Regions from separate parts of the Pseudomonas sp. PSKL.D1 genome, predicted to be linked through region 2. Evidence: riboswitches for the same ligand, from Rfam matches in the RefSeq annotation. Region 2 holds a riboswitch; each other region holds the start of a gene.
What was found. Region 2 has a riboswitch for cobalamin ahead of cobW (cobalamin biosynthesis protein CobW). Riboswitches for the same ligand answer to the same signal wherever they lie in the genome.

Region 1: it holds a riboswitch for cobalamin, as region 2 does, so the genes downstream of both, PVV54_RS14915 (TonB-dependent receptor) here and cobW (cobalamin biosynthesis protein CobW) in region 2, are expected to answer to the same signal.
Region 3: it holds a riboswitch for cobalamin, as region 2 does, so the genes downstream of both, PVV54_RS15485 (ABC transporter substrate-binding protein) here and cobW (cobalamin biosynthesis protein CobW) in region 2, are expected to answer to the same signal.

Annotation. Positions count from the first base shown of each region.
Region 1 is NZ_CP118607.1:3,356,084-3,359,355, forward strand. It holds gene PVV54_RS14915 (TonB-dependent receptor) at 1-1,081, opposite strand, end outside; cobalamin riboswitch at 1,189-1,395, opposite strand; gene PVV54_RS14920 (SDR family oxidoreductase) at 1,546-2,250, shown strand; gene PVV54_RS14925 (LysR substrate-binding domain-containing protein) at 2,251-3,138, opposite strand.
Region 2 is NZ_CP118607.1:2,720,955-2,724,226, forward strand. It holds cobalamin riboswitch at 1,335-1,536, shown strand; gene cobW (cobalamin biosynthesis protein CobW) at 1,636-2,703, shown strand; gene cobN (cobaltochelatase subunit CobN) at 2,707-3,272, shown strand, end outside.
Region 3 is NZ_CP118607.1:3,482,797-3,486,068, forward strand. It holds gene PVV54_RS15480 (DUF1624 domain-containing protein) at 1-873, shown strand, start outside; cobalamin riboswitch at 903-1,101, shown strand; gene PVV54_RS15485 (ABC transporter substrate-binding protein) at 1,211-2,218, shown strand; gene PVV54_RS15490 (FecCD family ABC transporter permease) at 2,218-3,234, shown strand; gene PVV54_RS15495 (ABC transporter ATP-binding protein) at 3,231-3,272, shown strand, end outside.

The DNA of each region.
Region 1 (3,272 bases), 640 kb from region 2:
GGTCGCCAATCTGGTCCTGGGTCTGCTTGATGCTGATGAAGTTGCTGCGCTGCACCTGGTCGCCCGGCAGCCAGGTGTAGGTTTCGGCATTGCGCCAACGGCGCTGGGCCTTGAGGAAGTACAGCTGGTTGCTGGCGGTGAGGGTGTCGTTGATCACCCAGTCTGTGACCAGGCGCGTGGACTGGTCGTTGTAATGCACCTCGGCGTTATCGACGTTGTAGTTGTGGTCACGCAGCGACTCACGAAAATGCCCGTTCACCAGCGGCGTGCCGAAGTACTGCTGCGGGTCCTGGTCCCCGTAGTCGTGGCTGAGGGTGACACTCAGGTCGTCGTTCGGCTGCCAGCGCAGGGAGCCGCTGATGGCGAGGCTTTGCGAGTCGCCACGGTCGACCCAGCCGTGGCTGGCCAGCTTGTTCAGGTTCAGGCGGTAGCTCAAGGTGTCGCTGAGCGAGCCACCGCTGTCCAGTGCCATCTGCCGGCGGTCATCGGAACCATACCCCAGGCGCACGTGGTTGCGGATTTCCCCCTCGAACGGTTTTTTCGGGACCACATTGATAACCGCCCCGGTTGCGCCCTCCCCGTACAGCACAGATGCCGGGCCACGCAGCACATCGATGCGCTCGACCGACCAAGTGTCCACCGGAAAGGTAACCGTACCAGCGCCCACGTACAGCCGCGTGCCGTCGTACAACTGCATGGTCGAACCGTGGCCGGTAAAGCCGCGCGCCGAAAGCGCCGTGCCACCGTTGCCCGGGTCGCCGATGAAGGTGATGCCCGGGGAGCGGGTAACCGCTTGCTGCACGGTGGCATTGTTGCGTGTGTCGATTTGCTCGGCGCTGATGCTGGTAACGCTTGCCGGGGTTTCCAGCGGCGTCAGGTTCAGCCGCGAACCGCTGGCATTGGGGGTATGCAGGTCGGGCGGCATATCTTGCCCGGCGATACCGGTGATGTCTGTTGCGGGCAGCGCGAGGGCCTTGTCGGCCTCGGCGGCCAACGCCGGCAGGGTGAAGAACACGCAGGGCACCAGGCTTGCACGCAGCAATGGGCCAGGCAGTGAACTGAACAGCGAATTACGGGACATGTCGTTCCACTTGAAGCAGGAATGGAAGAAGCCCGGAGGGAAAAACGCACAGGGAAACGCAGGCGCACGCGCCCACGCAAACCGGCCTGCGCCCGCCCACCGCGGGTTGCCTATCGATGCTTCAGGCCGGTCTCCGGGCTCACGAGGGTCATGAAGCATTCACCTTCCCATGCCAGAGCACAGTGGCCTTTCGAATGCTTCGCTCGCATACCGTTGCGGGGGCAGCGCCGGACTGATCATCACGCGATGACGAACCGGCTTCCCGTTTCACCCCAAGCTCGGCGGCAGGGGGCACCTGAAACAGGCGCGCAGATGACCATCAAATTGCCATAAGGTCAACCGGCAATCGTTAAAGCAGTAGTTTTTCTATCGCCAAGTGACAAGTAGTGTGGCTCTCTGCCTTGGCCGGCAGGTGCTAGCCTGACGACTCACACTTCATCATTAAATGTGTCTCAGGAGGCCGCATGTCAAAAGAAAAAGTCGCCATCATTATCGCCGGTGGCAGCGGTATGGGTGCAGCAGCTGCCAAACGCCTGGCTGCCGATGGTTTCAAGGTTGGCATCCTGTCCTCCTCGGGCAAGGGCGAGGCACTGGCCAAGGAACTGGGGGGTATCGGCATTACTGGCAGCAACCTGAGCACGCCAGACCTGCAGAGGCTCGTGGAAGCCGTGCACGAAAAGTGGGGCCGCATCGATGTGCTGGTGAACAGCGCAGGCCACGGGCCGCGCGCGCCAATCCTGGAAATCAGCGACGAAGACTGGCACAAGGGCATGGAAACCTACCTGCTCAACGTCATTCGCCCCACCCGCCTGGTTGCCCCGATCATGCAGCAGCAAAAAGGCGGCGTGATCATCAACATTTCCACCGCCTGGGCGTTCGAGCCCAGTGAACTGTTCCCCACCTCGGCTGTGTTCCGCTCTGGCCTTGCCGCTTTCACCAAGATCTTTGCGGACAACTACGCCGGCGACAACATCCGCATGAACAACATCCTGCCCGGCTGGATCGACAGCTTGCCGAGCACCGATCAACGTCGCGACAGCGTGCCGCTCAAGCGCTACGGCACGAGTGAAGAAATTGCCGCCACCGTTGCGTTCCTTGCCAGTGACGGAGCGGGTTACATCACGGGCCAGAACATCAAGGTCGATGGTGGCGTAACGCGCAGCGTTTGATCAACCTGCCATCGCCATCAGCCAGTTCCTGACGGTCGCCAAGGCTTGCGGCGGCCGCGCCTTGCGCGGCCATACCAGATAGAACGCCTTGTCCAACCGAAGTTGTTGGGCAAACACCTGAACCAGCCGCCCGGCGGCCACATCCGCTTTCACGAACTCAAGGTTTGCCAGGGCGATGCCTTGGCCATTGATGGCGGCTTCAATGGCCAACGAAGTCTGGTTGAAACGGATGTTCTTGGCGCTGCCCTGTGGATGCCCGGGAAACACCGCAGCAGCATATTCGGGCCAGAAGTTGTGCGCATCATGGAGCATCAAAAAGCCCTGCAGTGCCGCAAAATCATGCGGTAAGCCCTTCTCTGCGAGCAAGCCCGGGCTGGCCACCGCGACGATGCGCTGCTCCATCAACAACTCGGCATTCAGGCCCGGCCCGAACGGCGGCTGGCCGTAGCGCACGGCGATGTCGACGCCATCGTTGTGAAAATGCGAAAGCCGGTCGGTGGCCAGCACCCGCAGGTCGATGTCAGGGTGCGCATCGGCGAAAGCACCCAACTTGGGGATCAGCCACTTCGAGGCAAAGGTGGGCGTGACGCTGACCGTCAGGTGGGAAGGCGCCGGTTTGAGCAGACGCGTGGCTTCATCAAGCATCACAAAGGCACTGCGCACACTGGTGCTGTACGCATGGCCGGCATCCGTCAGGGCCAGGCCACGTGGCAGGCGCTTGAACAGTTTGAGGCTCAGGCTGGCCTCCAGGCCGCGTATCTGCTGTGCGACGGCGGCCTGTGTGACACCCAGCTCCTCTGCCGCCAAACGGAAGTTCAGATGGCGCGCTACGACCTCGAAGATGCGCAGGGCGTTGAGGGATGGCAAGGATGGAAAACCCGCTGGCATGGCCGCTGAAACTCTGTGGTCAGATTCAAACCTGAAGGCTAGCGGTCGAGGACGACAAAAGGAACCTTTGAATACTGGGATTGTGCTCCGCCGCCCGCACGCGTCGTCTGCTGAAACCTCCGGTACACGATGGC
Region 2 (3,272 bases):
GTATCAATGCCCACGTGCCTTAATCTCTAAGCCAGAAGCCAGAAGCCAATACAATTGTTTTGACAGCACCGTTAGCATTCATTGGCGATGGCGACGCCAAGTCACCTTTCCGCCCTTACGGCGGGTCACTTTTTGTCAAACGCGACAAAAAGTAACCAAAAAACGCTGGCTCCCGTCATCCGGCCCCTGCGCTGCGCTCCGGGGTCCCCTCACTCCGGCGCCCTCCGGGCCCGCGCGGCCTACGGTTTGCTACGCAAACCTACATCTCGCGCCTTCGGCTAACGCCGAAGGGGTGCTGCGCACCCTGGCCCTCCAGACGCCTGCGTTCGGCCTCCTGAAGTCGCCGTCCGCGTCGCCTGAACTACCGCGCGCTTAGAAGCAAAAGCAAAATCGGGTTTGGGTTACGGCAGCATATTCATGCCCATTCAGTTGAGGTGGTTTATACACTCGTGATCCTCTTGCTTCTTGCTTCTTGCTTCTTGCTTCTTGCTTCTTGCTTCTTGCCTTTGCCTTTGCTTTTGCTTTTGCTTTTAAGCGCGCGGTAGTTCAGGCGACGGAGATTGCGACTTCAGGAGGCCGAACGCAGGCGTCTGGAGGGCCAGGGTGCGTAGCACCCCTTCGGCGTTAGCCGAAGGCGCGAGATGTAGGCTTGCGTAGCAAGTCGTAGGCCGCGCGGGCCTGGAAGGCGCCGGAGTGAGGGGACCCCGGAGCGCAGCGCAGGGGCCGGATGATGGGAGCCGGGGTTTTTGGTTACTTTTTGCCCAGTCAAAAAGTAACCCGCCGTAAGGGCGGAAAGGTGAGTGTGCGCCGGTGCTGCAGCTGAGGATTGACGCGGTATCAATGCCCACGTGCCTTAATCTCTAAGCCAGAAGCCAGAAGCCAATACAATTGTTTTGACAGCACCGTTAGCATTCATTGGCGATGGCGACGCCAAGTCACCTTTCCGCCCTTACGGCGGGTCACTTTTTGTCAAACGCGACAAAAAGTAACCAAAAAACGCTGGCTCCCGTCATCCGGCCCCTGCGCTGCGCTCCGGGGTCCCCTCACTCCGGCGCCCTCCGGGCCCGCGCGGCCTACGGTTTGCTACGCAAACCTACATCTCGCGCCTTCGGCTAACGCCGAAGGGGTGCTGCGCACCCTGGCCCTCCAGACGCCTGCGTTCGGCCTCCTGAAGTCGCCGTCCGCGTCGCCTGAACTACCGCGCACTTAGAAGCAAAAGCAAAAGCAAAAACAAACGCGCATGTAACGGCACAAAGCGGTGTATCGCAGGGCGCAGTGGGCGAACAGGGCCCGCACTCCAGCACGCCAACAGTTGACCACCCGCCACCCCCCGCGTAGCCTTGCCAGTTCGAGGTTCTTCGGCCCAGCCGAAGCTAAGACGGGAACGCGGTCAATGCCGCGGCTGCCCCCGCAACTGTAAGCACCCCAATGGATCGACAGAGCCACTGCGCCCCGCGCGGGAAGGCGTCATCCCTCCGGCACCGCAAATGCCGGATTGGTGCAAGCCAGGAGACCTGCCTCGTGACGATTTCGACTTTCAACCGGGCGGGGTGATCCGGTGGCGAACACGCCCGGCCAGGCTGGCCCGCGGCTGTCGTGCCGCATGCCCGCGCCAACCTGCCAAGGGCACCGCGCATGAAAACACTGGCCAAACTCCCCGTCACCATCGTTACCGGCTTCCTCGGTTCGGGCAAAACCACCTTGCTGCGCCATATGCTCGACAACGCCCAGGGCCGCCGCATCGCGGTCATCGTCAACGAGTTCGGCGAACTCGGCATCGACGGCGAAATCCTCAAACAGTGCAGCATCGGCTGCACCGAAGAAGAAGCCAGCGGCCGCGTGTACGAGCTGGCCAATGGCTGCCTGTGCTGCACCGTGCAGGAAGAATTCTTCCCGGTGATGCGCGAACTCGTCGCCCGCCGTGGCGATTTGGACCACATTCTGATCGAAACCAGCGGCCTGGCCCTGCCCAAGCCCCTGGTACAAGCCTTCCAGTGGCCCGAAATCCGCAATGCCTGCACCGTCGACGCGGTGATCACCGTGGTCGACAGCCCGGCCGTGGCTGCCGGCACCTTCGCCGCCTACCCGGACCAGGTCGATGCCCAGCGTAAACTCGACCCCAACCTGGACCACGAGTCGCCACTGCACGAACTGTTCGCCGACCAACTGGCCAGCGCCGACCTGGTGGTGTTGAACAAGGCCGACCTGATCGACGCCGAAGGCCTGGCCAAGGTGCGCGCCGAAGTGGCAGAAGAACTGCCCCCGGCGGTTAAAGTGATCGAGGCCAGCAGCGGCAAGCTGCCCCTGGAGGTGCTGCTGGGCCTGGGCGCGGAATCGGAAGCCCACATTGACGGCCGCCGCACGCACCACGACTCGCACCACGATGGCGATGACCATGACGACCATGACCACGACGCCTTCGATTCCATCTCCATCGACCTGCCCGAGGCCGATGAAAGCCTGCTGCTCGACGCCCTGACTCAGCTGGTTGTGGAGTTCGGCATCCTGCGTGCAAAAGGCTTCGCAGCCATCCCCGGCAAGCCGATGCGCCTGCTGGTACAGGGTGTGGGCACGCGTTTCGACAAGCACTTCGACCGCGCCTGGCGCCCTGACGAGCCGCGTATCACCCGCCTGGTGCTGATCGGCCAGGACCTGGACGCCGCCCAACTGGAAGCGCGCCTGCGCCAAGCCCTGGGCGCCTGACCCATGCACCTGCTGCGGACCCAGCCCGGCGGCTTTGTGCCGGACGACAGCATTGCCGACCTTGGCCAGACACCCGCCGAGCTGGTGATTCTCTGCAGCGGCGATTCGCACCTGGCGTTGCTCGCCGAAACGGCCGAGCAACTGCCGGACGATTACCCCAGCCTGCGCCTGGCCAACCCTATGCAGGTGCAGAACCATGCCTCGGTCGACCTGTATGTCGACCAGGTGCTGCGCCACGCCAAGGTCATTCTGGTGTCGTTGCACGGCGGCGTCGGTTACTGGCGCTATGGCGTTGAGCAACTGGTGGAATTGGCTGCCCGGGGCGTGCAACTGATCCTGGTGCCCGGTGACGACCGCCCCGATCCCGAGCTGACCGGCCTGGGTAACGTACGGGGCGAGGCGGCCGAACGCCTTTGGCATTACTTGCGCCAGGGCGGCAAGGCTAACGCTGTCAGCCTGTTCCATTGCCTGGCCAGCCAGTGGCTTGGCCGTGACTACACCTGGGACGAGCCGCAACCGCTGCCACGCACCACCGTGTATCACCCGGCCAAACCCAGCGCAGTGCTGGA
Region 3 (3,272 bases), 760 kb from region 2:
CGCGGCCTGTTCCTGGTGGTGCTGGAGTTCACCCTGGTCAACTTCGCCTGGACCTTCCAGTTCCCACCCAGCGTGATCTACATGCAAGTCATCTGGGCCATTGGCGTCAGCATGATCGCGCTGTCCGTGCTGGTGTGGCTGCCACGCCCTGCCCTGCTGGCGTTGGGCCTGGCCATCGTCGCCGGCCACAACCTGCTGGATGGCCTGCACTTCGGCCCGGAGTCGGCGATGCACGTGCCGTGGGCAATCCTGCATGACCGTGGCTGGCTGGAAGTGTCCGAAAACCTGCGCCTGCGTACGTCCTATCCGGTATTGCCGTGGATTGGCGTAATCGCCCTGGGTTATTGCCTGGGCCCATGGTTCGCCCGCGGCAGCGATGCCGCCGAACGCCAGCACCGCCTGCTGCTGTTGGGCGCCATCACGCTGGTCATCTTCGTTGCGCTGCGCATGCAGAACGGCTATGGCGAAGCGCCGTGGAGCGGCTACCCCACCGCAACCCAAACACTGATGAGCTTCTTCAACATCACCAAGTACCCGCCTTCGCTGCTGTTCCTGGCACTGACGCTGGGCTTCGGCCTGCTGTTGCTGCGCGGTTTCGAACGCGCCGGGCAAGCGCGCTGGATCGGGGTACTGGCCGTGTTCGGCGCCGCGCCAATGTTCTTCTACCTGCTGCACCTGTACGTGCTCAAGGTGCTGTACCTGGCCAGCGTTGCCCTGTTCGGCCTCAATCACGGCGCCTACTTTGGCTTCGACGGCATCGGCGCGGTGTGGCTCAGTGCCGTGTTGCTGGCCGCAGCGCTGTACCTGCCGGTGCGCGCATTCGCCCGCCTCAAGGCGCGCCGCCGTGACATAACCTGGCTCAAATACTTCTGAACAAAGCGTTTCACCCGGCGGCCCGATGGTCTACCATGCGGCCCGCCGGTTTCCACCACGGAATTAATAGGGAATCCCAGGCACGCTCACGCGCGCCAAACGGAACTGCCCCCGCAACTGTAGGTGCCGAGCCTGCTCCATCAATGCCACTGAGCCCCCGGGTTCGGGAAGGCCGGAGCCGGGCGACGACGCACCAGTCAGGAGACCTGCCGGCCAACATTCACCAACCGGCGGGGTGTCCGGGATTGGCTATCTGTGCTGCCCTGCCCTTGCAGAGGCTGGCGATGCCTGTCCGTGCGTTCCTCACCAGAACCGTTCGATAGGAGATCGCCCCAGCATGCTGCCCCGTCTCGCCACCCTGCTCGCAGGCCTGAGCCTTACCGGCCTGGCCCAGGCCGCCACCCACTACCCGCTCACCGTCGACAACTGTGGCAAACCGCAAACGTTCGCCCAGGCACCCGAGCGCGCCGTGACCATCGGCCAAGCCGGCACCGAGATGCTTTACGCGCTGGGCCTGGGCGACAAGCTGGCCGGCACTTCGCTGTGGTTCAACAACGTGCTGCCCGAGTTTAAGGCCACCAATGACAAGGTGCAGCGCCTGGCCGACAACGACCCAAGCTTCGAAGCCGTAGTCGGCAAGCGCCCACAACTGGTGGCGGTGCAGTTCGAGTGGATGGTCGGCGCCCAGGGCGTGGTCGGCACCCGCGAGCAGTTCAGCGAACTGAACATCCCTACCTACCTGCTGCCCTCGGACTGCGAAGGGAAAGACAACCTGGTTGGCGCCGATGGCACCCGCCTGCAAGCCTTCCAGGTCGACAGCATCTACAAGAGCGTCAGCCAGCTGGCGGAAATCTTCGACGTACAAGACCGCGGTGCGGCGCTGAACGCTGACCTCAAGGCACGCCTGGACAGCGCTAAACAGCAACTGGCCGGCAAGGACCTGAGCAACACATCGGCGCTGTTCTGGTTCTCCAGCGCCGACCTCGACATCGACCCGTACGTGGCCGGTCGCCAGGGTGTGGCCGACTTCATGCTGCGTACCCTGGGCGTGCGCAACGTGGTCGAGTCCACCGAAGAGTGGCCAACCGTGGGCTGGGAAACCCTGGCCAAGGCCAACCCGACCTGGCTGATCATCGCGCGCATGGACCGCCGCCGCTTCCCGGCCGACGACTACCAGAAGAAACTCGAATTCCTGCACACCGACCCGGTAACCAAGAACATGGACGCAGTGAAAAACAACCGCATCATCATCCTCGATGCCGACGCCATGCAGGCCGGCATTCGCCTGTTCCGCGGCCTGCAGACGCTGTCGGCGGCGTTCGCCAGCGGTAAAGCCACACCGTGATGAGTCGCTTGCTACCCTACAGCGCCCTGGCGTTGCTCGCCCTGCTGCTGGCCTTGCTGGCCGGCACCGCCATTGGCGAAACCAATCTGTCGCCGAGCGTCGTGTTCCAGGTACTGGCCAACCACCTGTGGCAGGCCGGCTACCCGGTCGACCCCATCGACAGCGGCATCGTCTGGAACTACCGCCTGACCCGCACCCTGGTGGCCGCCGCCTGCGGCGCCGGGCTGGCCACCTGCGGCGTGATCCTGCAGGCGCTGCTGCGTAACCCCCTGGCCGAGCCGTACCTGCTGGGCCTGTCGGCCGGTGCCTCGACCGGCGCCGTGCTGGTCGGGCTGCTGGGCTTCGGCGGCATGGCGCTGAGCATGTCCGCCGGCGCCTTCATTGGCGCTGCGGCGGCCTTCGCGCTGGTGCTGGTGCTGGCCCGCGCGGCCGGCCCCAGCAGCAACAATGCCCAAGTCATCCTGGCCGGTATTGCCGGCTCCCAGTTGTTCAACGCCCTCACGGCCTTCCTGATCACCAAGTCGGCCACTGCCGAGCAGGCGCGCGGCATCCTGTTCTGGCTGTTGGGCAACCTCAGCGGCGTGCGCTGGCCATCGGTGTGGCTGGCACTGCCGGTTGCGGTGGTTGGCCTGCTGGTGTGCCTGTGGCACCGCCGCGCACTTGATGCCTTCACGTTTGGCACGGACTCAGCCGCCTCGCTCGGTATTCCGGTACGCCGCACCCAGTTGCTGCTGATCAGTTGCGCGGCACTGGTGACTGCCGTGATGGTGTCCATCGTGGGCGCCATCGGCTTTGTAGGGCTGGTCATTCCGCATGCCTTGCGGTTGATACTTGGCCCCGGCCACAGCCGCCTGCTGCCGGCCAGTGCGCTGGGCGGTGCACTGTTTCTGATCGCGGCCGACATCCTTTCACGCACCTTGATCACCGGCCAGGTGATTCCGGTCGGCGTGGTTACCGCGCTGATCGGCGCGCCGGTGTTCGCGCTGATCCTGGTCAGCAGACGGGGGCGCGCATGACAGCCCTGCAAACCATGAGCGTTGCCCCGCTTGCCTGC